DNA from 3 places in the Halomonas sp. G11 genome. Region 1 is predicted to be linked to each of the others. Evidence: predicted binding sites of a transcription regulator. Region 1 holds the regulator's gene; each other region holds the start of a gene.
What was found. The regulator LexA, encoded in region 1, represses DNA repair genes until DNA is damaged. The targets are predictions, from matches to a motif close to TACTGTNTANNTANACAGTA.

Region 1 (10,039 bases):
TCCCATACTTTCTTGACCAATCAGCGCGCTGCGCTTGGCGAGATAGTCCGGCGCCAGCATTGTCGACCAATCACCACCGGGGGCCTCGACGAAATCCGGGTCGGCTATATAGTAATTGCGGTCGGCAAACGCTAACCGGGAGGCTTCCAGAAACTGGTGCAACCAGCCGCTGCTGGTGACTCCGTCGTCCAGAGGGGCTTCAAGCAGGGGCTGCTGATCGAGCATGCCAAGGATCTGCATGATCGTGAGGTGGCCGGACGATGGCGGCGGGAAACCACAGACCTCCCATTGCTGCCAGGGCGTACAGATAGGATCGCGGATAATGGCGTCATAACCTTCAAGGTCATCCAGCGTCATCGCGCCGGGCCGAGCGGGATGCTGGGTGACCTCATCGACAATATCCTGGGCAACGTCTCCCTGATAAAAGGCACCGCTGCCTTCCTCGGCGATACGCTTTAATAGCGCCGCAAGGGCCGGATTCTTGAGGGTCTCGCCCACGGCAATGGGCTCGCCTTCCGAGTCATAATAGAAATCCCGCGCCAGATCGTCATCGCGCAGGGCATCAACATCGGCAAGGCTCGAATGAAGCCGCTCACTGACAGCAAAGCCTTCTTCTGCCAGCGTCATCGCAGGCACAAAAAGGTCCTCCCAGGGCAGACTGCCGTGAGCCGCGTGGGCTTTTTCCATTAGCCGCAGCGTTCCCGGCACGCCGACCGACCGGCCGCTCTCCACGGCATCCATGAACGCCAACGGCTCGCCATCCTGCATGAAGAGTTCACCATCCACCGCGGCGGGGGCCGTCTCACGCCCATCGTACGCGCGCACATCATCGCCATCGTAATAAAGCAAGAACGCCCCGCCGCCAAGGCCACTTGATTGCGGCTCCACCAGTCCCAGCACCAACTGGACAGCGATGGCTGCGTCGATCGCGTTTCCGCCGGCCTTCAATATCTGGTAGCCCGCATCGGTGGCCAGTGGGTTGGCAGCGGCCACCGCGAAGGAATCGGCAGACCAGCCAGGTTTTTCTTCGTAGCCAGATTCGCTTTCGGGTGAGATGGAGGGGGTTTCATAGTCGAAGCCCCAACCATGTAAAGGCACTACCAAAAGACTGGGTAGCAGCCACCGCATTTTTTTCGAGGGCATCACGACCGACTCCGCCAATGTATACAGACCAAAGTTAGAGCGTAGCCTATTAAACCCAAGCGCCCAGCACAATGGCTGGGCGCGTTGCATCAAACCGGCTGCCGATCAGTCAGCGATGGTTTCACCTGCTAGCATGAACCAGGTTTCGAGCACCGCATCCGGGTTGAGGGATATCGAATCAATCCCCTGCTCCATCAACCACTTGGCAAAGTCAGGGTGGTCAGAGGGTCCCTGACCGCAGATGCCGACATACTTGCCCTGGGCCCTGCAGGCCTGAATCGCCATGGAAAGAAGTTTCTTGACGGCTTCGTTACGCTCGTCAAACAGGTGCGCCACGATACCCGAGTCACGATCAAGCCCAAGGGTGAGCTGTGTCAGGTCGTTGGAACCGATCGAGAAACCATCGAAATGCTCGAGAAACTCGTCGGCCAACAGCGCATTGGCGGGCAGTTCGCACATCATGATGACCTTGAGACCATGGTCACCACGCTTGAGCCCGTTGGTCGCCAGCAGCTCGACCACTTCCCGGGCTTCTTCCGTGGTGCGCACGAAGGGCACCATGATCTCGACATTGTCGAGCCCCATGTCGTCGCGGACACGCTTGAGCGCCCGACATTCCAGCTCGAAACAAGGGCGGAACGCCTCCGAAATATAACGCGAGGCACCCCGGAAGCCCAGCATGGGATTCTCTTCTCCAGGCTCGTAGAGCTTGCCGCCAATCAGGTTTTCGTACTCGTTTGATTTGAAATCCGACAGCCGCACGATAACGCGCTGCGGGTAGTAGGCAGCAGCCAGTGTCGAAATGCCCTCAACGAGTTTATCGACGTAGAAACTGACCGGGTCGGTATAACCGGCCGTGCGCATGTCGATCACCTGCTGAAGGTCAGACGGCAGGGTGTCGTACTCCAGTAATGCCTTGGGGTGAACACCAATCATGCGGTTGATGATGAACTCAAGCCGCGCGAGCCCTACCCCGGCATGGGGAAGGCTGGCAAACCCAAAGGCGCGATCGGGGTTGCCCACGTTCATCATGATCTTGAAAGGAATCTCGGGCATGGTATCGACGTTGGACACCTTGCAGTCGTAATCCAGCAGGCCTTCATACACATGCCCGGTATCGCCTTCAGCGCAGGAAACGGTGACGTCACTGCCTTCGACCAACCGCGTGGTGGCATCACCACAGCCGACCACCGCAGGGATGCCTAGTTCACGGGCAATGATCGCCGCGTGGCAGGTCCTGCCACCGCGATTGGTCACGATGGCTGAAGCGCGCTTCATGATCGGCTCCCAGTCGGGATCGGTCATGTCGGTTACCAGCACATCGCCGTCATGGATCTTGTCCATGTCGTCTGGCGTCATGACCACCTTGGCGGTACCACGGCCGATGCGTTGGCCGATGGCGCGGCCGGTGACCAGGGTGCGGCCTTTCTCGCGTAGCTGGAAACGCTCCAGTTTGCCGCCTTCCTGCTGGGAGACGACAGTTTCCGGCCGGGCCTGCACAATGTAGAGCTCACCATCGTCGCCATCCAGCGCCCACTCGATATCCATGGGGCGCTGGTAGTGCTGCTCGATGGTCACTGCTTGGCTCGCCAGCGCCATGACCTGCTGGTCGTTGAGGCAGAAACGACCGCGATCCTGTAGCGGCACGTCAATGGTCTCGACCGACTTGCCTGCGCTGGCATCTTGGGTATAGACCATCTTGATCAGCTTGGAACCCAGGTTGCGGCGCAGCACAGCGGGCCGGCCCGCGGCCAGGGTCGGCTTATGAACATAGAACTCATCCGGGTTCACCGCCCCCTGGACGACGGTTTCACCCAGCCCCCAGGAAGCTGTCACAAAGACGGCGTCGCGGAAGCCCGACTCGGTATCCAGCGTGAACATGACACCCGACGCGCCCGTTTCCGAGCGCACCATTTTCTGCACACCCGCAGATAGCGCGACATTTTCATGCGCATAGCCGCGATGAACACGGTAAGAGATGGCCCGGTCATTAAACAGTGACGCGAACACTTCGTGGACGGCGCGCTTGATATTGTCGAACCCTTCGATATTGAGGAAGGTTTCCTGCTGGCCGGCGAAGGAGGCATCCGGCAAGTCTTCCGCGGTGGCCGAGCTGCGCACGGCAACCTTCAACGCAGGGTGACGCTGCTGAAGGCTTTCGTAGGCGCTACGCAGTTCTTTTTCGAACGTCGGGGGCAGCGGCGTGTCGATCACCCACTGACGGATCGTCTTCCCGGCCTCGGCCAATGCTTTGACATCGTCGACATCCAGCCGCGCCAGCATCTGGTTGATACGCTCGTTGAGACCTTCATGGGCGAGAAACTCTCGGTAGGCATGAGCCGTGGTAGCAAAGCCACCTGGCACCGTGACCCCCGCTCCCGATAAATTGGAGATCATTTCGCCAAGCGAGGCGTTTTTGCCACCCACGCGTTCGACGTCAGCCATACCCAATTGATCGAACCATAGAATGTAATTGTTCACGCAACCCCCTCGCTCGATAGGCCAGCGATCACGACAACCGCCAGAGATGAATGCGGACACCCTAGCACCGCCCCGGTGTATTCGCCATTGGTCTAATAGCGAAGGCGATGGAGGATTTTTACAACAGGCGGCCTTTTTGAACCTTTGTTGTAGTCGCGACTCGAGCACCGTTGTGCCGGACGTCATCCCGACCCACAATAGGCACAACGTTCAGGAGAGCAAACACCATGCAGCGCACGGCATTTTTCATTTCGGATGGGACGGGCATCACCGCAGAGAGCCTGGGGAGAAGCCTGTTGGCCCAGTTCAGCGATGTCGAGATCAACATGCAGACCAAGCCCTATATCGACACTCTGGACAAAGCCCAGGCCCTGGCCGAGATCATCGATGCGACGGCCGTTCGGGACGGCCAAAGGCCGATCATTATCGACACCATTGTCGATCAGCAAATCCGCGACGTGATTCGCAAGGCCGCCGGCTTCAAGGTGGATATCTTCTCCACCTTTCTGGAACCGCTCGAACAGGAGCTCGCGACCCATTCCTCCTACAGCGTTGGGCGAACGCACTCGATTGGCAGCGACGATGTTTACATGGACCGCATTCACTCGGTGCACTTCGCGCTGGACAACGACGATGGCGCACGCACCCACCAGTACGATAAAGCCGACATTATACTGGTCGGGGTTTCGCGCTGCGGCAAAACCCCCACGTCGCTCTATCTGGCGCTACAATTTGGCATTCGCGCCGCCAACTACCCCCTCACGGAAGACGACCTGGACGAAGACGGCATGCTGAAATTGCCCCGGGTTCTTGCCCCCCATCGGCACAAGTTGTTTGGCCTGACAATCGACGCCAGGCGGCTGGCCGCCATTCGCAACGAACGCAGGCCCAACAGTCGCTACAGCTCCATGGACCAATGCATGCAGGAGATCGAACAGGCTGAAGCATTATACCGCCGCCTGCACATCCCCTATATCGACGCCACGCGCTTCTCAGTGGAAGAAATATCCACTCGCATGATTGCTGAAACCGGCTTGGCACGGCGATTTTCACCCCGCTAGGGGCCCATGAGATCACATGCCCTTGGGCGCGAAGATGCCAGGGGCATTGCGCCAGTAACCCTTGTAATCCATACCAAAGCCAAATACGTACCGGTCGGCGACCTCCAGGCTACAGTAGTCAGCCTTCAGCCCGGGCACTGCCTTGCGGTCGTGGCGCTTGTCGACCAGGACCGCCGTGGTAATGCTGGCAGCCTGCGCTTCCTGGCAATAGTTCAGAATGGCCGCCAGCGTCGTGCCTTCATCGAGGATGTCGTCGACGATAACGACATGCCGACCGGCCATGGGAATCTCCGGCGACACCCGCCAGAAAAGCTCTCCGCCACGGGTTTCGTTGCGGTAGCGCGTGGCGTGCAGGTAGTCGACCTCAAGCGGAAAGCCCAACCGGGTCAACAGGTGGCCTGTGGTGATCAAGCCGCCATTCATGACGCAATAAAAGACCGGTAGTTTATCGCCCAGATCCGCGCTGATCTGCTCAGCCATTCGGTCCAGCGCCTGCTCCACCTGCTGCTGGGAAATCAAGCAGTCTGCGTTGTCCATGAGCTCGCGCATGGTGTCGAGGGATGCGAGCGCTTCTTTGTCTAGCTTTGCCATTGAAGTTCCAGTCTACTTGGTAAAACAATCGTTAACTGCTGCGTGAATGAGCGGCCATGGCCTCTAGCTGGGCATGCGTACGCCGCCAGCGGCTGAGCGCCGGTAGCGCATCCAGATCGGGACGCGCGCGTTTGTAGCGTAGCTTGCCGGGCCTGACAGACTGAGGCGTTGGAACGGCGGCAACGACCTCAAGCGCCGCCTCGCGATCATTGCATACCAGCAACATGTCACAGCCCGCGGCAAGCGCAGCCGCTGCGCGTTCGCGGGGCCCACCGGCCTCATGGGCACCCGCCATGCTCAAATCGTCGGAAAAGATACAGCCCTTAAATCCCAGCGATTGACGCAGCATCCCCAGCCAACTGGGTGAAAAGCCGGCGGGTCGCTTGTCAAATGCCGAGTAAACAATATGCGCTGGCATGACACCATCAAGCTTTTTGGCCAGGGCGCTGAAAGGCACCAGATCGTGCTGTTTGAGCGTCTCAAAAGGCCGATCATCAACGGGCAAGGCAAGATGTGAATCGCCCGCCACGCCGCCATGACCGGGAAAATGCTTGCCGATCGCTGCCATACCGGCCTCATGTAGCCCGGCCACCAGCGCGCCACCCAGTTCAGTAACTTGCGCGGCCTCAGGGCCAAAGCTGCGGTCGCCAATCATGCTGTTCAAGCCACTATCGACATCCAGCACGGGAGCAAAGCTGATATCCAACCCGCAGGCGGCCATTTCCATGCCCAGCAGCCAACCGGTGTCCTGAGCAAGCCCCAGGGCCGCCGCACGATCCTGCTGGTAATAATCGCCCAGCCGGGCCATCGGTGGCAGGCGCGTCAGTCCTTGCTTGATACGCTGGACGCGACCGCCTTCCTGATCCACTGCCAGCAACACGTCGGGGCGAAGCTGACGCACCTGGCCGCACAGTTTTCTGACCTGGTGGGCATCTTCGACATTGCGTCCAAACAGGATAACGCCACCCACCGCGGGGGCTTTAAGCAACTGCCTCTCCGCGGCGGTCAGCGTTGTCCCTTCAAGGTCCAACATGACCGAGCCCAAAGGATGTGTCATAGCGGGATGTCCAAAAAAAGGCGCTAACTCTAGACGATGATTAGCGAGGAGTCCAACGATCAACGGCTGTCGTGTAACCAGACAGGCGTCCCTGGTGCCGCATGCTCAAACAGCCAAAGAAGATCTGCATTACGCAGCCGTACGCAGCCATGGGAGGCGGGCTGTCCCATGGGCTGGTCCGGCGGCGTACCATGCAGATAAATATAGCGACGCTGGGAATCGACCTGACCACCGCGGTTTATCCCCGGTTCCAGGCCACACAGCCATAGAATGCGCGTCAGAATCCAATCTCGCTCGGGAAACGCCTCAGCCAGCTCGGCGTTAAAGACTTCTCCCGTCCAGCGGCGTCCTTTGAAGACAGCATTTTCCGGGGCATCGGCGCCAATGGCGGCACGAATATAGTGCCAGCCCAGCGGCGTTTGCCCGCTACCCTGCTGATTACCCAGGCCCTGGCGACCGGTGGAAATGTCGCACTCATGACGGCACATATCGCCTTGCCAGGCGCGCAACCGTTGTGAGTGGGCGTCGATTTCAAGCCACAGCCCCTCCCGGGGCGGCATGTCAATGAGCGACGGTGTCTGCATGGTGCTCAATGTCCTTCTCATCAGGTAATGGCGCGTTCATCGCCGCCACCACTACCGGCCGCAGTCGGCGAACCAGGTCGCGGACCGAGACATGCTGGTGGTAATCCTTTTCGGCAATATCGCGCAGCGCATCCAGTCCTGAAAGCGTAAAGATGACGGTACCGAGCATAAAGTGTAGCCGCCAGAAGCGCTCGGCGTCCGGCAGATCCGGTGTCGCACGGCGAACCAGCTCGGTGAAACGGCTGAACACATCACCGTATTGCTGCTGGATGTAGCGCCGTAAATGCCCCTGAGCCTGGCTGTACGCAAGCCCCAGCAAACGCATGAAGACTTTGAGGCTATTGCGTTCGGCAGGCACCGTCAGCACGGTTGTGGCCATGGTTTCGAGGAGCACTTCAAGGGGGATGTCACGACCCTCGTAGCGGGCTTCAAGTTCATCCAGGGCGCTATGAAAGCGTTGGGAAAACGGATCCAGATAGCGAGCAAACACTGCCTGGATGAGTGCTTTCTTGGATCCAAAGTGATAGTTCACCGCGGCAAGATTGACCCGTGCCTTGCTGGTAATGTTGCGTAAAGAGGTTTCGGCAAAGCCGCGCTCGGCAAAAAGCACTTCAGCGGTATCCAGAATGCGCGTCACCGTATCCGATTGAGCCATGCTGCTCTCCTAAAACGGGCCAAAAAAGCGGGCCATAAAAAACGGATGTTTTAAACAAACTAGGATACTACGTTATCGGTTGTTACCTCTCAACGTTTACCTGAGCACTTGCCCCGTCCCCATCGTGACCTCGCATCCCTATATACATCAATTTGTTAGCTGACTTATCTCAAAGATATACTGGACAGGAGAACATGCTGTATACTTAACCACATACTGTTAATTACGCACTGTTAACCACGCCGGATAGGTCAACAGAAACGCAGTCTTGCTCACTTATTCAATCTGGAGGCTGGTATGTCGCGGCCATTAACCGTTCGCCAACAAAATGTGTTCGACTTTATTGTCAAGACCATGGGTGAGCTCGGCTATCCGCCCACTCGGGCTGAAATAGCCAAGGCGCTGGGGTTCCGCTCACCCAATGCAGCGGAAGAGCATTTGCGCGCACTCGAGCGCAAAGGTGTCATTCGCATTATTCGCAATACGTCTCGTGGCATACGCCTGCCCAACCAGGAGCCCCAGGAAACGCCAGACGCCCTGCCAGCCTCAGACGCTGCCAGCGGCCTGCCCATCATTGGCGAAGTCGCAGCGGGGAGCCCCATCCTGGCCGCTGAGCACATCGATCGTTACTGCCCCCTGCCCGCCGACTACTTCACGCCCAGGGCCGATTACCTGCTGCGCGTGCGCGGGCTGTCGATGCAGAACGTTGGCATCCTCGAAGGCGACCTGCTTGCCGTGCATCGTACCCAGCGCGTCCGCGATGGCCAGATTGTTGTCGCCCGCCTGGAAGACGAGGTAACCGTCAAGCGTTTCAAACGCGAGGGCCACCAGGTCACACTCATTGCGGAAAACCCCGACTTCGATCCGATCAATATCGATTTACGCACCCAACCGCTCGATATTGAAGGGGTTGGGGTCGGCGTCATCCGCGGCGGCAATGGCCAGTCGCTCGGCTAGCTGAACACGATGGTTTTATTGCCGTGCACCAGCACGCGGTCTTCCAGGTGCCAGCGAAGGCCGCGAGCAAGAACGGCTTTTTCCACATCACGGCCAAAACGTACCAGGTCGGTCGGCGTGTGACAGTGACTGACCCGGTGGATGTCCTGCTCGATGATGGGTCCTGCATCCAGCTCCTGAGTCACATAATGGCAGGTGGCACCTATCAGCTTGACGCCACGCTGATAAGCCTGGTGGTAAGGCTTGGCGCCAGCAAAAGACGGCAGAAAGCTGTGGTGGATATTGATTACCTGCCCCGCGTAGCGTTCACACAACGCTGGCGGTAGAATCTGCATGTAGCGCGCCAGCACGATGCTGTCGGCCCGGGCATCGTCAATAAGCGCCTGCACCTGCTCAAAGGCCGCTGTCTTGTCCGCCGGATCTACCGGCACATGGTGATACGGAATTCCATACCACTCGGTTAACGAACGCATGTCATCATGGTTGGAAATAACGCCCACGATATCGCAGTCCAGCTCCCCCACCTGCCAGCGGTAAAGCAGATCGACCAGGCAGTGGGATTCTCGTGAGACCATCAGAACAACCCGCTGCCGTTTCTGAGTATCGACCAGCGCCCATTGCATGTCGAACCGCTCCGCCACCGGCTCGAAGGCCGAACGTAACGCCTCTGCCGACATGCCCAGCGAATCCGCCAATATTTCGTAGCGCATGAAAAAACGCCCGGTTTCCAGATCGGAATGCTGGCTGGCCTCGGTAATCGACCCGCCCTGATCCGCGATAAAACTCGAAACCTTCGCGACGATCCCCACCTGGTCCGGGCAGGACACCACCAGACGATAAAAATGCGACATAGTCATTACTCTTCAAAGTTGCCGTTCACAGTTGCCGGGCGGCGACGATCGGGCCGTCCGTTGGCATTAAACAAACGTCTAGTGTACAGAATGCAGCGCCCGCAATCACCGCCCGCAACGGCAGCGATTGTTAGCCGCCCGCCCCATCCCGTATAGTTAACCAATTACTTTCTAGGCTTTATTACTCTGATGCATCCACCGCGCGTTCATATTCGTCCCCGTCGTCGCCCTCCCTTACGCCTCTTGCCGTTAGGCGGCTGCGGGGAAATTGGCATGAACCTGACGCTTTATGGATACGAAGACCACTGGGTCGCCGTGGATTGCGGCATGATGATCCGCCAGGATTTACCCAATGCGCCGTTGCAGGTGCCCAACCTGGAAACCCCCAAAGCCCTGGGCATTTCACCGCAAGCGCTCTACATCACCCACGGACACGAAGACCACATTGGGGCGGTCGCCTGGCTCTGGCCCCACTGGCAGTGCCCGATCTATGCGACGCCGCTGGCGGCAGGCCTGCTGCGCCTGAAGTTTGCCGAACACCAACTAAGCAGCGCCGCCATTCACGTGGTCGAACCCGGTGAGGCATTGGAAAGCGGCCCCTTCACCCTGCGCTACCTGGCGGTTCCGCACTCGATACCCGAGAGCTGCTCGCTGATGGT
Region 2 (10,039 bases), on a different contig from region 1:
AATGCCGATACAGCCGGAGCCGGTGCACAAATCCAGCACCCGTTCGGGCGGCTCTTCGGGGAACCAGGCGGCAAAGCCATCCTCTATCAATTCCGCCATCGGCGAGCGCGGAATCAGCACGCGTTCGTCAACGTCAAACGGATAACCGGCAAAGAAAGCTTCTCCCAGCAGGTAAGGCAGCGGTCGACGCGTGGTGATTCGCTCACGGGTCAGGGTCACAATGCGCTCGCGCTCCATCGGCAACAGACGTGCATCCTGTACGCCTGGGTCGACATTCCAGGGCAAATGCAGCGCCCCCAGACACAGCGCAACGGCTTCGTCCCATGCCGACTCGGTGCCATGGCCGTAATAGAGCCCCGCCAGATAGAACTCGCTGGATACCCAGCGCAGGTAGTCACGTAAGGTTATAAGCTCGCTCACCAGCGCCGTATCCGGCAGGGTGAGGGAGGAAGGCGAAGTCTCGGCGTTGAGAGGCTGGGTCACATCGGCTCCTGGTCAACAAAAGCGGCCATCTCTTGGGGAGACGGCATGGCAAAAGAAAGATTGTACCTTTGACGCTGCCCGGTTCACAGCAGCGTGCATCTCGCTATACTGTGCGCCTGTTCTCCGTTTTGCCCATTTGCCATTTGAGCCTGTCATGACACGACGCCGCCACCTGCCCGATGATGACGATATCAGTGCTTTCCGCCAAGCGCTGAAAGCCGCGGGCGTGCGTCGCATGGCCACCAACCAGGCCGACCCCGGCAAACCCAAGCGCAACGATGATGCCCAGCAGGCCAGGCGGCAGGCGGCGGTGGAAAGCAATACCTTCGCCACCACCGGCCGCACCTCTGATGGCCGGGTCGAGGCGGTGCGCCCTTCCGAGTATCTGGAATTCAGCGTCGCCGATTTGCCCTGGCGTACCTTCAGCCAACTCAAACGTGGCCAGATGGCCTGGCAGGCCGGCCTCGACTTGCATGGCTACACCCTTGAAGAAGCCCGGCTGGAACTTGAGAGCTTTCTGCGGGATGCAACTGCTCAAGGGCTTCGCTGCGTGCTGGTCGTCCACGGTAAGGCCTGGGGCACAACGGCTGATTTTCCAGTACTGAAAAGCCACACCAACGCCTGGCTGCGCGAGTGGCCCGGCGTCCTGGCGTTCTGCTCTGCCATTGAGATCGACGGCGGCACCGGCGCGGTCTACATCCTGCTACGCAAACGCGGCCAGTAGGCCCCTTATTCTGCCATACCCGGTTCTTGCGCATCCGACGCGGTGTCGGGCATACGCCGTGCCAGGGCATCATCGGCCAGATGACGGCCCAGGCGGATCAGATCCCTGGCACGGTGAAACTCGTAGGTACTGCACACCGTTTTGGGAACTTCGATGAGAATATCTGGCGGGTAACCGGCAATCTTATATTTCGCCAGCGCCGCCTGGGTAATATCGAACGATTCGAGGATCATATCCAGCTTGCCCCATTCCCGCTTGCCGCGAAGGTCCAGCGTCTCATCCACCTCACCCTCTTCGTTACGGCTGCCCAGCTCGCCCCATAGTCGCCGCGTGGTAGCCCGCACTTCGTCCATCCAGCCACCGATATTGGCATCGCGATCACGCTCCCGGGTGGTGCGGCTATCGCTATTCTCGTCACTGGGAAGCAGGGTCTCCAAAGACACCGGCTGCGGGCTGTGGGCGGTCACGTTGACCGCCACCACAAAGTCTGCCTCGTGGGCGGCGAGTATGGGCATCATGGGCAGCGGATTCAGCAGGCCACCGTCGACCAGTACCTGCCCTCCCAGATGCACAGGGGTAATCACGCCGGGCACGGCGATCGATGCCCGTATCGCGCGCAGCAGCGGGCCGTTTTGAAACCATACCTCGCGCTGACGTACCAGGTCAGTGGCCACGGTGGTTACCGGAATCGGCAGGTCTTCCATCAATGTATCGCCGACCAGCCCTTCCAGCTTGCTCATGATCTTGCTGGCCCGCATGGCGCCCATCGGGCTCCAGGTCACATCGACCAGCTTGAGCACATCCAGATAGTCCAGGTTACACACCCATTCACGGTATTCGGGAAGCTTACCCGACGCATAAATACCGCCTATCAGCGCGCCCATGGAGCACCCGGCAATCGAGATAATCTCGTAACCCCGGGCTTCCAATGCCTCAATCACACCGATGTGCGCATAGCCCCGGGCACCGCCGCTACCCAGAACCAGCGCCACTTTATTACCGTTATTGCCGTTCGATACACTGCCATCGGCCAGATTCGGTTCGTTCATTGCTCGTTTCCTACGACTGATCCCGACGTTTCATGGATAGATTGCGTAATTACCTCGGCAACGCGGGACACCCCCTGGGGTTCAAGGTGCAGGTGATGACCGCCTGCCAGTACATGGCGTGTTAAGTGGGGTACCGCCTGGCGGGCTTTTCCCGCCCAGCCGCGCTCGCCTAAGATGCCCTCCTCACCTTCTATCAATAGCACCGGTGCCTGGATGTCGGCCAGTAGCGCTAACACCTGGGAAGGCGTAAAGCGTACCAGCGATGGCTTCAACAAGCGGCTGTCGGTGCGCATCTGTACGTGCCCGTCAGCCGCCACATCGGCATTGCGCTCCACCAGCGGCGTGGCCGTGATGGTATCTAACGGGGTAACACCACCGGCCACGCGGGCCGCCACCGCGGTGGCCAGATCAGGGTAACGCGGTGCCCGGGAAGTGGGCCGTCTATGCGCCATTAACCCCTTGCGCAGCTGGCTTGCCGTGTCACTGGCGGGGGTATTGAGCGCACCCAAGCCATCCAGCAGCGTCATTCGCTCAATGCGCTCCGGCAAGGCAGCCGCCAGTAAACAGGCCACCGCGGCGCCCATGGAATGGGCGAGCAGCACCGCTCGCTCAATGGCCAGGTCTTCCATGGCATCCAGTACGTCGTGGCAATAATCCCACAGCGCGTAATCCTGCCCCGTCGGGGCGTGTGCCGAATAGCCATGACCACGGAAATCGATGGCCACAATACGAATATCCAGCGCTTCCACCAGCAATGGCGCTAACCGGGAAAAGCTTGCCGCATTATCGAGCCAGCCGTGGAGTGCCAGCCAAGTGGGCGCCTCCTCGCGCCCCCAGCTCAGCGCCGCCAGACGACCGTGGGCGAGGGAAAGGGAGTGCGGATAACGCCTTGAAGTGGGGTGGGACATTATTAATCTATCCTAAGCAAACCAACCGCCCTAGGCAGCAAGATGACGGCATAAAGCACAAACGGTACCATGCCAAACGTCATTGTCTGTACAAAATGACTGACACTCACCGACGTCCATCTTTTCCTGCTAGCGAGGCCTTTATGAAACCCCACCGTGATACCCGAACGCGCAACTGGGTCTTTTTCATCGCTGTGACCAGCGCCATTGTGGTGGGCCTCTGGCTGGCAAGATAAGCCTTCACGGATATTCCTAACAGCTCTTGCAATTTTATCCCCATGGCCAAATACTGTATATAAATACATATTTTGCCAGTGAGGAGGCTGACCATGACGCAGCCGTTATCGCCTATCGCGCCAGCCGTGCCGTTAACGCATCAGTCGCTGCCCTTTCCTCCGCTACACGGCCGCGCTGGGTTTAGCGGCTTCCCTTCCCCCGCCCAGGATTACGAGCCGCGCACGCTGGACCTCAACGTGCGCCTGATCAAGAACCCCACCCACACGTTTTACCTGACCGCCACCGGTGACAGCATGGAGGGTTGGGGAATTTTCGATCGCGACCTGCTGGTGGTTGACCGTAGCCTTTCCCCTCGTCTGGGGCATATTCTGGTCGCCATGTTCGACGACGAACTACTGATCAAGCGCTACGCGCTCTATCACGGCACGCCGCACTTGTGCTCAGCGCACCCACATTATCCGCCGCTGCCCCTGGAAGACAACGACTGTCAGGTATGGGGTGTTGTCCGGGCGGTCATTCACGAATACCTGCGATGATGTCACCGCCATGATCGGACTGGTCGACGCCAACAACTTTTACGTCAGCTGCGAACGTGTTTTCCAGCCCCATCTGGAGGGCAAGGCCGTCGGCGTGATGTCCAACAACGACGGCTGCGTAATCGCCCGCTCGGCGGAAATGAAAGCGATGGATATTCCCATGGGCACCCCTGCCTTCAAACTGGAGGGGCTCCGCCAGCGCGGCGAGATTCATCTGCTGTCGTCCAACTATGAGCTGTATGGCGACATGTCGGCACGGCTCGCCCAACTGCTGCGGGACGCTTGCCCTGACATCGCCCCCTACTCCATCGATGAAATGTTTGTCTACCTGGAGGGCATGAGCGAGCACCAGTGCCAGGCCCTGGGCGATCGCCTACGCCGAGACATTCATCGTTGCCTTGGGTTACCGGTATGTATCGGGCTGGCACCGACCCACACCCTGGCCAAGCTCGCCAACCATGCAGCCAAGAAGCAGCCGCACTACCAGGGCGTTTGCCTGCTTGCCGGGAACGACGCCAGCACCACCGCCTTGCTGAAGCAAACGCCGGTCAGTGAGGTATGGGGCGTGGGCAGGCGGCTTGCCGAACGGCTTGCCATTAGCGGCATCCATAGCGCCCTGGATTTACGCGAGTGCGATAAGAAACAGCTGCGCAAACGCTTTTCCGTGGTGCTGGCGCGCACCGCCCTGGAACTGCGTGGCACCCCCTGCCTGACAATGAACGCGGTGGATCAGCCGCGCCAGCGCATCATGACGTCGCGCTCTTTTGGTCAGCCCACCGGGGTAAAAACGCAGGTGCACGAGGCACTCCGCCGCCATGCCCAGCGTAGTGCCACAAAACTTCGCGAGCAGCACAGCCTGGCGCGCTCGGTGATGCTGTTCCTGAAAACCAACCGCCACCGCCGTGACCAGCCACAGTACTTTCCCCACACCCTGGTCGCGTTACCCACCCCCAGCGACGATACACGCGTGATCCTCGACGCCGTCCGCCAGGGCCTTGAGCAGATATACCGCCCCGGCTATCGGTTCATGAAAGCTGGCGTGATGCTGCTGGATCTCGTCGACGCCCAACAGCATCAGCTATCGCTACTCGATGCCCCCGCCCGCCACCATCCCCGGCTAATGGCCACCGTGGACGCCATCAACCAGCGTATGGGGCAAGACATGATCCGCTTCGGGATGACCGATGACGAAGCCCCTTGGCAACTGCGCTGCGCTCATCGCTCGAATCGCTATACCACGCGCTGGGATGAGTTACTTGAAGTCGGCACTCACCCAGGCGCGATTGCCGACGCCAAGGCAAGACGGCAACAATCGCAGCCGTAACAGCGCTCAGCGGGGGCTCCGAACATGACGCAACCGCGGGCTGAGCGTTTCGCCCAAGCACGCCATGGCGACCAGAATCGCCAGTAACCACGGCCAGTGCGCGACAAAGGAGACCTGATAAATATCCAGCGCGTTGATAAAAATCACCACGATACCGAGCGGGCTGACGTAGCGCACCATGGTCAGCCACAGCGCATAGGGCAGCGGTGAAAGCCCCAGCTCATCGCGGAACGTCTCGCTCTTCAACACAAAGCCTGCCAGCACGACCATGCCCAGGCCGCCCAACGGCATCATCAAGCGCGAGGTCAGGTAATCCAGCCAGTCAAAGAAGTTCTTACCCGCCAGCGTCCAGTCGGCGCCCAGGTTGAACGACAGCATCGCCAGGGTACTGATCAGCCAAAGTACGATGCCGGTGCCCCACGAGGCCGCTTTACGCGAGAGACCTTTGTTATCACATAGCCAGGACACCGTCGCCTCGACCATCGAAATCGCCGAGGTCAGTGCGGCCATCGATAACATCAGGAAAAACAGAATGCCAAACAGCGTCCCCAGCGGCATCGCTTGAAACGCCAACGGCAAGCTCATGAAGATAAGCCCTGGGCCTTCGGCGGGATCCATCCCGTTGGCAAAAATCACCGGAAAGATGGCCAGTCCGGCCATCAAGGCCACCACGGTATCGGCAACCGCCACGCTTAGCGTGGTGCGCCCGATGGAAGTCCCTTTAGGCAGGTAGCTGCCGTAAGTCAGGATGGCCCCGGAGGCCAGTGACAAGGTGAAAAACGCGTGCCCCAGCGCGGCCAGCATGCCTTCACTGGAAAGACTGCCCGCCTTGAAAGAAAACAGGAAACTGAATGCCTGACCAAAGCCGCCCGAAAAAACGCCAAACACAATCAACAGCGCCAGCATCAGCACCAGCCCGGGCATCATCCAACTGACGTTTTTTTCAATGCCCTCCTGCACGCCTTTGCCGACGATCAGCATGGTCAGCAGCGTGACCAGGGTACTCCAGAAGCCCAGGTTCCAGGGGTTGGCGTTATTGGCACCAAACACTGCGGCCATATCGTCAACGCTGCTCCCCGAAAGGCCGCCGGTCAGCATCTTCCACAGATAGGAAAACGACCAGCCCGCCACAACGACATAAAACGACAGAATCATGAAACCGCAGAGCATCGCCATCCAGCCGATCAATGACCATACTGAAGACCGGCCGGACTCGTTGACCACCCGGCGAATGGCATCGACCGGGCTCCCCTGACCGCGCCGCCCAAAGGCAATCTCGGTCATCATGACCGGCACGCCCACCGCCAGGATACAGGCGAGATAGACCAGCACGAAGGCTCCCCCACCAAACTCCCCGGTGATATAGGGAAACTTCCAAATATTGCCTAACCCAACGGCCGACCCCGTCGCCGCCAGCATAAAGCCCCAGCGGCCTAACCATTGGATGCGCGGTTGCCCAGAAGACGCCATGATCTACCACCCTGTTGGAAAAAGCGCTTATCCTAGAGGATTTGGCAACGAATGCGCAAAAAATCCTGACGCGCGCGGCCATTCAACACATCATGGCGACATTCAAGACGTCACTACGAGGCATACACGGCGGCTTTGGCCTCGGCGTCCAGCCGCTGCGCAGTTTGGTCGACACGCCGCAACCAGGCAAACAACAGGGCGCCCAGAGCCACGAAGCCACCGGCCAGCCAGAGACCAACGTTATAGTGGCCTGAAGCCTCCGCCAACATGCCTGTCAGCGCCGGCGCGATAATCTGCGCGGCGCCGTAGGCCAGGGTCATTTGCCCCATCAAGCGTGCGGGGCTGGCGGGATACAGCCGCCCCGCCATGGTCAGTACCAGGCTGACACACCCCAGAAAGGTGCCGCCATAAAGCACTGCGCTGAGCAGCACTGCCGCCAGATTCGTCGTCATGGCGGGCAGGACAATGCCGATAACCTGCAGACTCATGGCCAGTATAAGTGCACCCAAATAGCCGATACGACGCGCTACAAGATCCCACAGGATGACCGCAGGGGCCGCCGCCAGGCCCACCAACGCAAAGGTCCAGTTACCGGCACCGGCCAACAGCGGTTCGCGCTCCACAATCGTGACGATGAAAGTAGCGCTGATCACATAGCCATAACCCGCACAGAAATAAGCGGCCAGCATCCAGCGCATAAAGGTACGGGTGGGTGGGTTGGCGGCGGCGGTGTTATCCCCCGAGGTACCGGGCACGGCAGGCAGTGGCCTGGGCAGCCAGCGCCAGGCGGGTACGAGCAACACTACGCCAAGCAGGCTGAATCCCCACCATTGCGCCTGCCAGTCCAGCGACAACGCCAACATCAGCTCAACGGCGACGGCCGCAAGGACAATGCCAAGGCCAAGCCCGGCAAAATGAATGCCCAACTCACCGCGCTGGCGGTGCTGAATCAACCAGTGAAGAATCAGCCCCGAGGCCAGCAGCATCGCGCCGCTGCTCGAAAACCCCGCCAAAAAACGCAGCCCCGCCCAGAGCCAGAAATGCTCGGTCAGTGCCATGCCTGCCGTGGTGAGAACGGCCAGTACCAGGCAAATACGGTACAGCGTATCTTTGACATGAATACGACGAATCGACGCCGCCAGCACCGCGCCCAGCATATAGCCCGCGTAATTGAGTGCCGCCAGCCAACCACCATCGGCGTCGCCAATCCAGCTCTGCTGCTGCATGACGGGCAATAGCGGCGTATAGGCAAAGCGCGCCACCCCAATACACAGCAACTGACTGAAAACACCCGCCAGCAGCACCTTGAAGCGCTGAGAGCGAAGGGTAACGGTGGCCATATCGACATCCTCGTCGTGAATGCTGGGTTTTTATATGCGGCTTTACTAAAGCCATCATAAGATGAACCCCACCAACATGACATCGTCTAAACGTCGCCTACCGAGGACGCGTATGGCGGCATAATCTGTCACACTGGATCATCTTGATTATCCCTCAACTGGAGAAAGCTTAATGAGTGATAGCGCCACACCCTGGACACAACCCATGCCCGACGCGCAGTTCAAGCTGATGCGCGATATCCTGGCGGCGCCAAGCCCCGTGGGCCTGGAAGCCGCCATGACCTACGGCGTGTTAAAGCCCTATTTTGAAAGCTTTGCCCCGAGCGACTGGCATCTGCACCAGTTCAAGGGCAATGCGGGCGTCGTGCTCGATACCCATCCCGGTCAGGATGACATGTTCAAGGTCATGATCATCGGCCATGCGGATAAAATCCGCATGCAGGTGCGCTCGATTGGTGAAGACGGCAAGATCTGGATCAACACCGACTCCTTCTTGCCCACCGTACTGGTCGGCCATGAAGTGAAGCTGTTTAGCGAAGACCCGGATGCCCCCGGCAGCTACCGCTGCATTGAAGGCGGCACGGTGGAAGCCCTGGGCGCCATTCATTTTTCCGACCCCGCCATGCGCGATGGCAGCAAAGGCCTGAAGAAAGAGCAAATCTATCTGGATTTGCAGATCCACGGCGAAAACAAGAAACAGCAGGTACTCAATCTTGGCGTGCGCCCCGGCGACTCGATTATTTTTGACCGCCCTATTCGCGAAGGCTTTAGCCCCAACACCTTCTATGGCGCCTACCTGGATAACGGCCTGGGCTGCTTTGTGACCGCTGAAGTCGCCAAGCTGATCGCCGAGGCAGGCGGCACCCAAAATGTACGCGTACTGTTCGCGATTGCCAGCTACGAAGAGATTGGCCGCTTCGGCAGCCGCGTCATGGCGGGCGAAATGAAACCTGATGCGCTGATTGGCGTCGATGTAAACCACGACTACGTGGCCGCTCCCGGCATCGGCGATAAACGCATGCAGCCGTTGGAGATGGGCAAAGGCTTCACCATGGCGGTGGGCTCGGTCGCCAGCGAACAGTTGAACCGCGTGATTGCCCAGGCGGCCAAAGCCAATGACATCCCCATGCAGCGCGACATGGTCGGCGTTGACACGGGCACCGATGGGATGGCGGGTGTGTTGGCGTCGGTGGACAGTGCCGCCACGTCAATTGGTTTCCCGATTCGCAACATGCACACGATTTCGGAAACCGGCAATACCCAAGACGTATTGGCCGCCATCCATGCGTTGACCCACACTTTGAAAGCGCTGGATAAACTGCCTGACCTGAAGCGTGAATTCCTCGATAACCATCCACGCCTTGACCAGGCAAGCCCCCTTGGCCACCAGGGTAGCGACAAACCCGACGACGAAGAAAACGCTGAAAAAGCCGATTGATCACGGCATTCGCAAAAAACCCCAGCCATTGCGGGCTGGGGTTTGAGCAGGTCCTCCTTGATCCTTCTTCATGAACGTCCTGTTCATGCGTCCTTGAGTCCATCAAGCATCCTGCTTGGTCTTCCCTGATGCGCATCCTCTGCGCTAGGCGCCCACAGTGCACTTCAAGACCAAGGGTTTATCTAACCCAGGATATGAAAGTCGAAAAAAATGACTTTTTTGCTCACCGAACTCCCCACCATGGCCTATGGTTAATAGTCCACCACTTGCCACTACCAGGTTGTGTGACGAGTGACCCAACAACACCCACGGGTAGGAGGTCAGCGTGCAACCTATCATCATCAACTACAAAGTCCGCGGTGTTGACATCATTTGCCGCCGTTGCGGCAATTTCGAGTCTCCCACCTCAGCGTTTCTGGCCCGCTTTCGCCTCGAAGGCACTGGTGAGCAAAGCGCCGTCTTACGCTGTTTGAGTTGCCAAACCAGCGCCTGCATACGGCGAAGTGCGCTCGACACGCTAACGCATGCTC
Region 3 (10,039 bases), on a different contig from region 1:
ACCTTCGGTACATTGAACCCCGAGCAGATTATCGCTGCTGACCCAGACCATGTGGTGGTGACCGGCGGCAGTTGGGATGCCTACGTGCCGGGCGGTGATTGGGTCGGCGTCGGGCCTGGCGCTGACATGGATAAAGCGCGGGCCAAGCTCGAGGCTCTCACCGAGCGCACCGCCATGACCGGCATTCAGGCGGTCGAATCGGATAACTTCCACGCTATCTGGCACCAGTTCTACAACAGCCCCTATTATTTTGTCGCCATCCAGCAATTGGCGAAGTGGCTGCACCCTGACCTGTTTGCCGACCTGGACCCGGAAGCCACCATGGCGGAACTGCACGATCGCTTTTTGCCCATCGACTACGAACCCGGCTACTGGTTATCCCTGAATGACGACTGAAAGCATCGCGACAACACCTGACGTGCCGAATTCACAGGGGCGCGCCTTTTATCGCAGCCAGGTATTTCGTCGCCAGATGATTCTGGCGGCGCTGGTCGTCGCGCTCTTCTTCAGCCTATGCGTCGACCTTGCCCTCGGCCCTGCGCGCTATAGCCTGGGCGAGGTCATGGCCGCGCTGTTTACCCCTGACAGCGTCAGCCAGCAGGCCCGGGTGATTCTCTGGGAAATCCGCATGCCGGTGGCCCTGATGGCGCTGGTGGTAGGCGCGAGCCTTTCCATCGCCGGGGCGCAGATGCAAACCATCCTGAGCAACCCGCTGGCCAGCCCCTTCACACTGGGCATTTCGGCGGGGGCAAGCTTTGGTGCCGCCCTGGGGCTAGCCTTTGGTGTCGCCATCATCCCCGCCGCCATCGAGTACGTGGTGCCCATCAATGCGTTCCTGATGGCCATGGTCACCGCCTTTCTCATCCATGCGCTCAGCCTCAAGCGCGGCGTGACGGTGGAGACCATCGTACTGCTGGGCATCGCAATGGTGTTCATCTTCAACTCGCTGATGGCGCTGATCCAGTTCTTCGCCAGCCAGCAGGCCGTGGCGGCGGTGGTGTTCTGGACCATGGGCAGCCTGACCAAAGCGACCTGGCCGAAATTCTGGATCGCACTGAGCGTGCTGGCCATGGTGATGCCGCTGCTGGCGCGTCACGGCTGGGCGCTCACCGCCATGCGACTGGGCGACGCCAAGGCCGAAAGCATGGGCGTGAATCCCCGTGCGCTGCGACTGGAAGTATTGGTGCTGGTATCGCTACTGGCCGCGATTGCGGTGGCGTTTGTGGGCACCATCGGCTTTATTGGCCTGGTCGGGCCGCACATTGCACGCATTCTTTTAGGCGAGGACCAGCGCTTCTTCCTGCCCGGCTCGGCGCTGTGTGGCGCGCTGATTCTTTCCGTGGGGTCCGTGATTTCCAAAATCATCATCCCCGGCACCATCATCCCCATTGGTATCATCACCTCACTCGTGGGCATTCCCTTCTTTCTATTTCTCGTGCTTAACCACAAGAAGGCGTCATGGTAACCCTACAGCTGACTCATGTTTCCGCCCGTTACGGGCGTAACCCCATTATCCAGGACATCACGACACCGCCCTTTCAGGGTGGACAGATAGTCGCCCTGCTGGGGCCTAACGCCGCCGGTAAGTCGACCCTTTTTCGGCGCATCCTGGGGCTATTGAAAGGTGACGGCGAGGTCACTATCAGCGGCACCAGCGCCGAGCGCCCAGTGGCCTACATGCCTCAGGACACGGGAGCAAGGGCGGTACTGACGGTGTATGAGTCAGTGCTGTTAGCGCGCATGCAGGGGCGCAGCCTGAAAGTGCAAAGCGAGGATCTGGCCCAGGTTGACCGCGCCCTTGAGGAATTGAACATTGCCGCCCTTGGCGAGCGTGATATCGGCGACCTGAGCGGTGGACAGCGCCAACTGGTCAGCGCCGCCCAGGCGCTGGTGCAGGAGCCCGAGATCCTGATGCTCGATGAGCCCACCTCGGCGCTCGACCTAAACCGCCAGATCAGCCTGCTTGGCGTGCTACGGCGGCTGGCCGACGAGCGCCAGATGCTCATTCTGGTGGCGTTGCACGACCTGGGCCATGCGCTGCGCTTCAGCGATGCCGCCATGGTCCTCGAACACGGCCGCCTGATTGCCTGCGGCCCCACGGAGGACGTCATCACGCCTTCGCTGCTGCAATCCGTTTACCACGTCAATGCGCGGATCGAGCCCTGCTCGAAAGGCAGCCCGCAGCTTATCGTCGAAGAGGCCATTTAAGCCGCCGCCCTTCCATGGCGGCCAGCGCCACCCCGCTCAGCATCAGCGGGAGTGCCAGCAGAAAAGCACTCGAGACAGGTATCCCGAACAGCACCCAATCCGCCAACACGGGCCAAACCAGGGCAATATACTCAAAGGGCGCCAGGCGGGACGCTTCCGCGTAGCGTAACGCCAGCGTCATCGCGATATGCGCCGCCCCGCCAAACAGGCCCGAGAGCACCAGCAACCCAAACTCCGTCGGGCTAAGCGCCGCCCAGCCAAGAGGCAGGGTTGCAAGTCCCGCCAGCGACGACACCAGAATAAAGTAGAACGCGATGGAAGCCGCCGTTTCCGTGCGTGAAATCCGCCGAACGGTCAACAGCGCCCCTGCCGTTAACAGGGCACTGAGCGCGCCTAGCGCATAGCCAGCCACCTGCCCATCCGCCCCGTCCGCACTCAGCCCCGGCAACACCAACACCGCCATCCCGCCAAGGGCCAGCACAATAGCCCCCGCCCGATAGAGCGAAAACCGTTCACCCAGCAGCAATATCCCGCCCACCGCCATGAATACCGGCGTCAATTGGGCAAGCAGCGTGGCCTCGGCAACCGGCAACAACGCAACCGCCGCAAAGGACGCAAACATCGCCGCCGCCCCCAACCCCGATCGCAGGGCATGGCCCAGTGGGCGACGCGTTGCCAGGCCGCGGGGAAATTCATGGCGCAGGACGAGAAACACCATGATCGGCAACAGCGCGAACAGCGAGCGGAAAAACACCGACTGGCCGACCGGCACGGCGTCGCTGACCGCCTTGATGCTGACCAGCATGCCGGTAAACAGCAGACCTGACAGAACCCTGAGCAAAATCCCTGTTACGGGCCTATCCTGGAGGTTATTCATGATGCGCAGCACTCCCCATACAGCAAAAACCCCCGGCGAACCGAGGGTTTTGAGCTTAACCGCCGACTAATGCCATTAGTCCGGCATTACGGCTTCATCTCTTCAAAAAACTTCTTCACGCTGTCGAAGAAGCCGGTTTTCTTGGGTGAGTGATGGCTGTTGCTGCCTTCCAGGCTTTCTTGGAACTGGCGCAGCAGACGCTTCTGCTCCTCGCTGAGCTTGACGGGCGTTTCCACCACGACTTTGCACAGCAGATCACCAGGGACACCACCGCGAACCGGTTTGACGCCCTTGCCCTTGAGCCGGAACATCTTGCCGGTTTGGGTTTCCGGCGGAATCTTCAGCTTCACTCGGCCATCGAGCGTCGGCACTTCCAGCTCACCGCCCAATGCCGCATCGACGAAGTTGATCGGCACGTCACATTGCAGGTGCTTGCCGTCACGCTGGAAGATATGGTGCGGCTTGATGGCCACCTGGACGTACAGGTCGCCGGGTGGGCCGCCATTGATACCACTTTCGCCTTCCGCGTTCAGGCGGATACGGTCGCCGGTATCCACACCCGGTGGGATTTTCACCGACAGTGTCCGGGTCTCGCGCACGCGCCCTTCGCCGTTACACTTGTGACACGGCACCTTGATGTGCTGGCCTGAGCCATGGCAGGTCGGGCAGGTTTGCTGAACTGCAAAAAAGCCCTGCTGCATACGCACCTGGCCGTGACCATGGCAGGTGGGGCAGGTGTCCTTGCTTGACCCCGGCTCGGCGCCACCGCCGTCACAGCGGTCGCATTCGATATGCCGTGGCACACGGATATCAACCGTGGTACCGGCAACGGCATTTTCCAGATCCAGTTCCAGGTTGTAGCGCAGGTCAGAACCGCGCGCCGGAGCATTGGGACCACGACGACGACCGCCGCCACCGCCGAAAATATCGCCAAACACATCGCCGAAGATGTCGCTGAAATCGCCAGCGCCACCGCCGCCGAAACCACCGCCACCAAAGCCTCCGCCCTGGCCGTCTACGCCGGCATGACCAAACTGGTCGTAGGCCGCACGTTTTTCGCTGTCGGTCAGGACTTCGTAGGCTTCCGACACTTCGCGGAATTTTTCCGCCGCGGTATCGTCTTCCGGGTTGCGGTCAGGGTGATATTTTTGCGCAAGGCGACGGTAGGCTTTCTTGATCTCTTTCTGATCAGCCCCTTTGTCGACACCCAGGATTTCATAATAATCGCGTTGGGACATGGGTCCTACGCCTCTTGGTTAGCTACGCATTCAACTGCACATTTAACTATGTGTTAACGACATAGTGTTAACGACAGAGTATTTAAGACACAGTATTTAACGACACATCAAGCCTTGTGCGTCTTGGACGTGGAAACAGCAACGCGGGAGTTGCCCCCCGCGTCGCCGCCTACCTCGTCAGAAAGAGCACTTACTGCTTTTTCTGATCGTCGTTGACTTCTTCATACTCGGCGTCGACCACGTCTTCATCGGGCTTGGCGTTGGCCTGGTCAGCACCTTCCTGACCCGGCTGCTCAGCGCCCTCTGCCTGTTCGGCGTACATCTTCTGCGCCAGTTGACCGGAGGCTTCCGTGAGCGCGTCAAGTTTCTGCTGGATCAACTCCTGATCGTCGCCCTTGGTGGCTTCTTCCAGTTCGCTGATCGCAGTCTCGATGGACTGTTTCTCATCATCGGTTGCCTTGTCACCGGCTTCTTCCAACGTTTTGCGGGTGGCATGGATCATGCCGTCCGCCTGGTTACGCAACTGCACCAGCGCTTCGAATTTCTTGTCTTCGTCAGCGTGGGCTTCGGCATCGCGTACCATCTGCTCGATCTCTTCTTCGCTCAAGCCGCTGGACGCCTTGATGACGATCGACTGCTCCTTGCCGGTCGCCTTGTCTTTCGCGGAGACGTTCAGGATGCCGTTGGCATCCAGGTCGAAGGCCACCTCGATCTGCGGCACACCGCGCGGCGCCGGTGGAATATCGGCAAGGTCGAAGCGACCCAGCGACTTGTTCTGCGACACTTGCTTGCGCTCACCCTGGACGGCGTGGATGGTGACCGCCGTCTGGTTGTCATCCGCCGTGGAGAAGGTCTGCGTCTTCTTGGTCGGGATGGTGGTGTTCTTCTCGATCAGCGGTGTCATCACGCCACCCAGAGTTTCGATACCCAGGGTCAGCGGCGTCACGTCGAGGAGCAGCACATCTTTCACGTCACCGCCCAGAACGCCGCCCTGGATCGCTGCACCGACGGCCACGGCTTCGTCCGGGTTGACGTCTTTGCGTGCGTCCTTGCCGAAGAACTCAGCGGCTTTCTGCTGAACCAGCGGCATGCGGGTCTGACCACCGACCAGGATCACGTCGTCGATTTCAGACGCCGACAGGCCAGCATCTTTCAGGGCCACCTTGCACGGCTCCATGGAACGCTGCACCAGGTCGTCTACCAGTGACTCGAGCTTGGCGCGGGTCACTTTCACGTTCAGGTGCTTCGGACCGGTGTTATCGGCCGTAATGTAGGGCAGATTGACATCGGTCTGCTGAGCGCTGGAAAGCTCGATCTTGGCTTTCTCGGCCGCTTCTTTCAGACGCTGCATGGCCAGATTGTCGCCGGACAGGTCGATGCCGCTGTCGGACTTGAACTGGTCCACCAGATAGTTGATCAGCGCCAGGTCAAAGTCTTCGCCGCCCAGGAAGGTGTCGCCGTTGGTGGCCAACACTTCAAACTGGGTTTCACCGTCGACATCAGCCACTTCGATGATCGAAATATCAAAAGTACCGCCACCCAGGTCGTATACCGCGATGGTCTTGTCACCGCGTGACTTGTCCATGCCATAGGCAAGCGCCGCGGCAGTCGGCTCGTTGATGATACGCTTGACTTCCAGACCGGCGATGCGGCCTGCGTCCTTGGTGGCCTGGCGCTGGCTGTCGTTGAAGTAGGCCGGTACGGTGATAACCGCTTCGGTGACGGTTTCACCGAGGTAGTCTTCTGCCGTCTTCTTCATTTTCTTGAGCACTTCCGCGCTCACCTGCGGCGGTGCCATTTTCTGGCCTTTCACTTCTACCCAGGCATCACCGTTATCGGCTTCAATGATCTTGTACGGCACCATCTTGATGTCTTTCTGGACAACGTCGTCTTTAAAACGACGGCCGATCAGACGCTTGATGGCATAAAGCGTATTTTCGGGGTTGGTGACCGCCTGGCGCTTGGCGGCCTGACCAACGAGCGTCTCACCGTCTTCGGTGTACGCGATGATGGACGGTGTGGTACGGCCACCTTCTGCGTTTTCAATGACTTTTGCACTGTCGCCATCGAGCACCGATACACAAGAGTTTGTGGTGCCCAAATCAATACCAATAATGCGTCCCATAATAAGAACCTCGTATTCGGTTGTTTCAATACATCAAACTGGTAGCGGGATTTCCCGCGGGGTTGCCCCTTTATCTGGGGGCCACCTGAGACTTTTCAAGGCCCTTTTTAGGCCTTTACTGCGTTATGACTCATTCGCTTTCTGACTGACCACGACCATGGCCGGGCGAACCAGACGTCCGTTCAGCAAGTAGCCTTTCTGCATGACCTCCATGACCGTATTCGGCTCCTGCTCAGGGTTCGGCACCATCGCCATGGCTTCGTGAACCTGAGGGTCAAACGGCTCACCCTGGGGATCGATGCTTTCAACGCCAAACTTGCTCAGCACATCGAGCTGCATCTTCAGGGTCATCGAGACCCCTTCGCGATGCACCTCGGAGGCATCTTCCTGCATCGACTCAAGCGCTTTTTCCAGGCTGTCGATGACCGGCAGAAGCTCTTTCACAAACTTTTCCAGGGCGAATTTGCGGGCCTTCTCAGCTTCCTGCTCCGCCCGGCGGCGCACATTTTGCGCTTCGGCGGCTTCTCTGAGCGACTGATCCTTGGCTTCTGCCAGACGCTGCTCCAGGTCCTGCACCTTGGCGGCCAGAACATCGACTTCAGCCTCGTCGTCGACACGATCGACAACGGCCTCATCGTCATTAATAAGGCCTTCCAGCTCACCTTCAACCAGGCGATCCTCAGATTCCTGTTCCGGCGTCTCTGATTCCTGCTCCTGGCGAGCCAGCTCGTCATCCATCGGGGTTTGCGATTCTTTTGCCATGCCTTGCTCCTGCAACGTTCGAGGGGCGTGCGGTACGCCCAAATAATAAGTAGCGACGTAAATTGGCTATGCACCGTATATGGGGACCATAAAAGCCATCTCAAGTGGGCATTGAAGCGCGTTTTCGACTACTGTATAAAACAACAATATTCAGACGCATTGACTACGCTCGTTCCGCTGCGCCTCAGGAGGCCCTCATGCTGACTCAGCTTGCCATTCGAGATTACGCGATCGTTGAGCACCTGGAACTCGACCTGACCCATGGCATGACCGCCATTACCGGCGAGACCGGGGCAGGCAAATCGATTCTGCTGGGCGCACTGGGCCTTTGCCTGGGCGAGCGCGCCGACGCAGGCAGCGTCCGCCACGGCAGCGAACGCACTGATCTATCGGCGCGTTTTGATATTCAGCATTTACCCGCGGCCAGCGAGTGGCTCGGCAGCCGCGAACTGCCCAACGACGAATGCCTGTTAAGGCGGGTGGTAACGGCAAGCGGGCGCTCCAAGGCATGGATCAATGGACAACCGGCCACGATCAGCGACCTAAAATCGCTTGGGGAACATCTGGTGCAGATTCACGGCCAGCATGCCCACCAGGCGCTGATGCGCGAAGAAACCCATCTCGCACTTCTCGACGATTATGCGGGCCTTCGCGACACCGCCCAGCAGCTGGCCGAGACGTACCGTGACTGGCGCAGCGCCAACCGCCGCCTCAAGCAGCGCAAGGAAGCCGGCAGCGAGGTAGAAGCCAAACGGCAGCTGCTGCGCTACCAGGTGGAGGAGCTCGATCAGTTGGGCCTTGCTGAAGGCGAACTGCAAACCCTTGAAGAAGAACAACACTCCCTTGCCCACGCCGATGAAACACTCCGCGAAACGCAGTTTGCCGCTGACTGCTGCGCCAGCGATGAGGGCGGGGCACTGTCGCTGCTCAACCAGGCTTATACACATTTAAGCGCCTTGCCGGGCAGCGACAAGGGCACGCTGGCCAACACCCTGGCGATGCTCAGCGACGCGCGCATTCAGGTCGAAGAGGCCGCCAGCGAGCTCAACCGCCTCGCCAGCACCACCGAACTCGACCCCGAGCGCCTGGCGTGGGTGGAAGAGCGTTTAGCGGACGTGCACCGTATTGCTCGCAAGCACCATGTGGCACCGGAAGAAGTCTGCGCACTGCATGCGGAACTGAGCCGGGAAGTCGCCGAGCTGGATAACAGCGAGAACGACATCGAAGCCCTGGGCGCCCAGGTAGCGGAACTTCGCGAGCGCTATCGACGTGACGCCAAGCACCTCAGCGAGGGTCGTCAGAAAGCCGCCGTCCGTTTGGGGAAGGAGGTCCAGCAGCAGCTAAGCTTCCTGGCCATGGGCAAGGCGCGCTTTGAAGTGGAGGTCACGCCCCGAGAGACACCGGCGGCAGAAGGCCTCGATCAGGTTCACTTTTTAATCAGCGCCAACCCCGGGCAGCCCGCCAGACCGCTCACCAAAGTAGCCTCTGGCGGTGAGCTTTCGCGCATCAGCCTGGCGATTCAGGTCGTCGCCGCGTCCCACTCCACCATCCCAAGCCTGGTGTTTGATGAAGTGGACGTCGGGGTTTCCGGTGCTACCGCCGAGATTGTCGGCCAGCTGCTCCGCAAGCTGGGTGAAAACGGCCAGGTAATGACGGTCACCCACCTGCCTCAGGTGGCCGCCCAGGCTCACCAGCACCTGCACATTGAGAAACACGCCCGGCGCGATACCACCCTGACGCACATGGCCCTGCTGGATGAACAGGGCAGAGTCAGCGAACTGGCTCGCATGCTGGGCGGCGTCAAACTCTCGGACCAAACCCTGGCCCATGCCCGTGAAATGCTCAATGCCAGCCAGCGCCAGCCCCACTGACGATGGCGGGTCGAAGGGCTGCTGGGCAACCGTGTATTTCAAGCGCGCAATAAAACGCCCCTAGGCCGCCTGGTATTTAAGCCAGGCAGCCTAGAGGCATTGGGGCGTGCATCAAAGCCCGAGCTAGGGTTAACCCCTATTTCTTATTAGTTGGCCCGCTGTCCTGGCGTGTTACGTCCGATCCTCGGGGGCGCACGTATAACACCAACGCATGGTCAACTAATTCATAGCCGTGCTCTTCAGCGATTTCTTGCTGGCGTCGCTCAATGATCTCGTCAACGAACTCGACGATTTCACCGCTTTCCAGACACACCATGTGGTCATGGTGGTCTTCTTGCGTCATCTCGAATACCGCGTGGCCGCCATCGAAATTATGACGAATCACGAGGCCCGCTGACTCGAACTGAGTCAGCACACGGTAGACAGTTGCCAGCCCCACATCTTCGCCCGCATCTATCAGTGTTTTATACACTTCTTCTGCGCTAAGGTGGTGCTGACCCGATGCAGTTTCGAGAATCTGCAGGATTTTGACGCGCGGCAGGGTCACTTTCAGCCCGGCTTTACGTAATTCATGGTTCTTATCGGCCATGGTTGCTCTTCGCAGTAACAGGTTAGGTCGGGTATGATCGACCGAAACCACGATAGTGAAGAATAGGCTCAAATGCAAAAATTGACTCGAATCATTACGCTTTCCGTCTCCATTGCCGTGATCAGCGGCTGTAGCTACGTTGGCGTGTATAAACGCGACATCCCGCAAGGCAACCTGGTCACCGAGGAAATGGTCGACCAACTGCAACCAGGGATGACCCAGGAACAGGTGACCTATGTGATGGGCCGCCCACTGCTTGAAGCCCCCTTTGATGCTAGCGAGTGGGATTACGTGTTCCGGCTCGACAAAGCTTACGCGGGCGTTGAGCAGCGGCGTGTCACGCTGACGTTTGATGACCAGGGACGGCTT

Region 2: the regulator LexA is predicted to act here: its motif matches at 3,452-3,471, upstream of ADS46_RS17575 (LexA family protein).
Region 3: the regulator LexA is predicted to act here: its motif matches at 7,340-7,359, upstream of recN (DNA repair protein RecN).

The regions. Positions count from the first base shown of each region.
Region 1 covers NZ_LYXG01000002.1:89,321-99,359, reverse strand. Annotated here, with positions in the region: gene ggt (gamma-glutamyltransferase) at 1-1,143, opposite strand, end outside; gene ppsA (phosphoenolpyruvate synthase) at 1,249-3,624, opposite strand; gene ppsR (pyruvate, water dikinase regulatory protein) at 3,852-4,685, shown strand; gene ADS46_RS01645 (hypoxanthine-guanine phosphoribosyltransferase) at 4,698-5,276, opposite strand; gene nagZ (beta-N-acetylhexosaminidase) at 5,308-6,333, opposite strand; gene ADS46_RS01635 (L,D-transpeptidase) at 6,393-6,917, opposite strand; gene ADS46_RS01630 (TetR/AcrR family transcriptional regulator) at 6,895-7,572, opposite strand; gene lexA (transcriptional repressor LexA) at 7,870-8,529, shown strand; gene purU (formyltetrahydrofolate deformylase) at 8,526-9,380, opposite strand; gene ADS46_RS01615 (ribonuclease J) at 9,654-10,039, shown strand, end outside.
Region 2 covers NZ_LYXG01000043.1:104,595-114,633, forward strand. Annotated here, with positions in the region: gene prmB (50S ribosomal protein L3 N(5)-glutamine methyltransferase) at 1-483, opposite strand, end outside; gene ADS46_RS17555 (Smr/MutS family protein) at 638-1,207, shown strand; gene ADS46_RS17560 (patatin-like phospholipase family protein) at 1,213-2,256, opposite strand; gene ADS46_RS17565 (alpha/beta fold hydrolase) at 2,253-3,164, opposite strand; gene ADS46_RS17575 (LexA family protein) at 3,494-3,937, shown strand; gene ADS46_RS17580 (Y-family DNA polymerase) at 3,948-5,261, shown strand; gene ADS46_RS17585 (sodium-dependent transporter) at 5,268-6,731, opposite strand; gene ADS46_RS17590 (YbfB/YjiJ family MFS transporter) at 6,845-8,071, opposite strand; gene ADS46_RS17595 (M20/M25/M40 family metallo-hydrolase) at 8,244-9,509, shown strand.
Region 3 covers NZ_LYXG01000005.1:48,291-58,329, forward strand. Annotated here, with positions in the region: gene ADS46_RS03125 (ABC transporter substrate-binding protein) at 1-396, shown strand, start outside; gene ADS46_RS03130 (FecCD family ABC transporter permease) at 386-1,465, shown strand; gene ADS46_RS03135 (ABC transporter ATP-binding protein) at 1,459-2,208, shown strand; gene ADS46_RS03140 (DMT family transporter) at 2,186-3,085, opposite strand; gene dnaJ (molecular chaperone DnaJ) at 3,172-4,323, opposite strand; gene dnaK (molecular chaperone DnaK) at 4,514-6,448, opposite strand; gene grpE (nucleotide exchange factor GrpE) at 6,572-7,210, opposite strand; gene recN (DNA repair protein RecN) at 7,408-9,081, shown strand; gene fur (ferric iron uptake transcriptional regulator) at 9,218-9,670, opposite strand; gene ADS46_RS03170 (outer membrane protein assembly factor BamE) at 9,743-10,039, shown strand, end outside.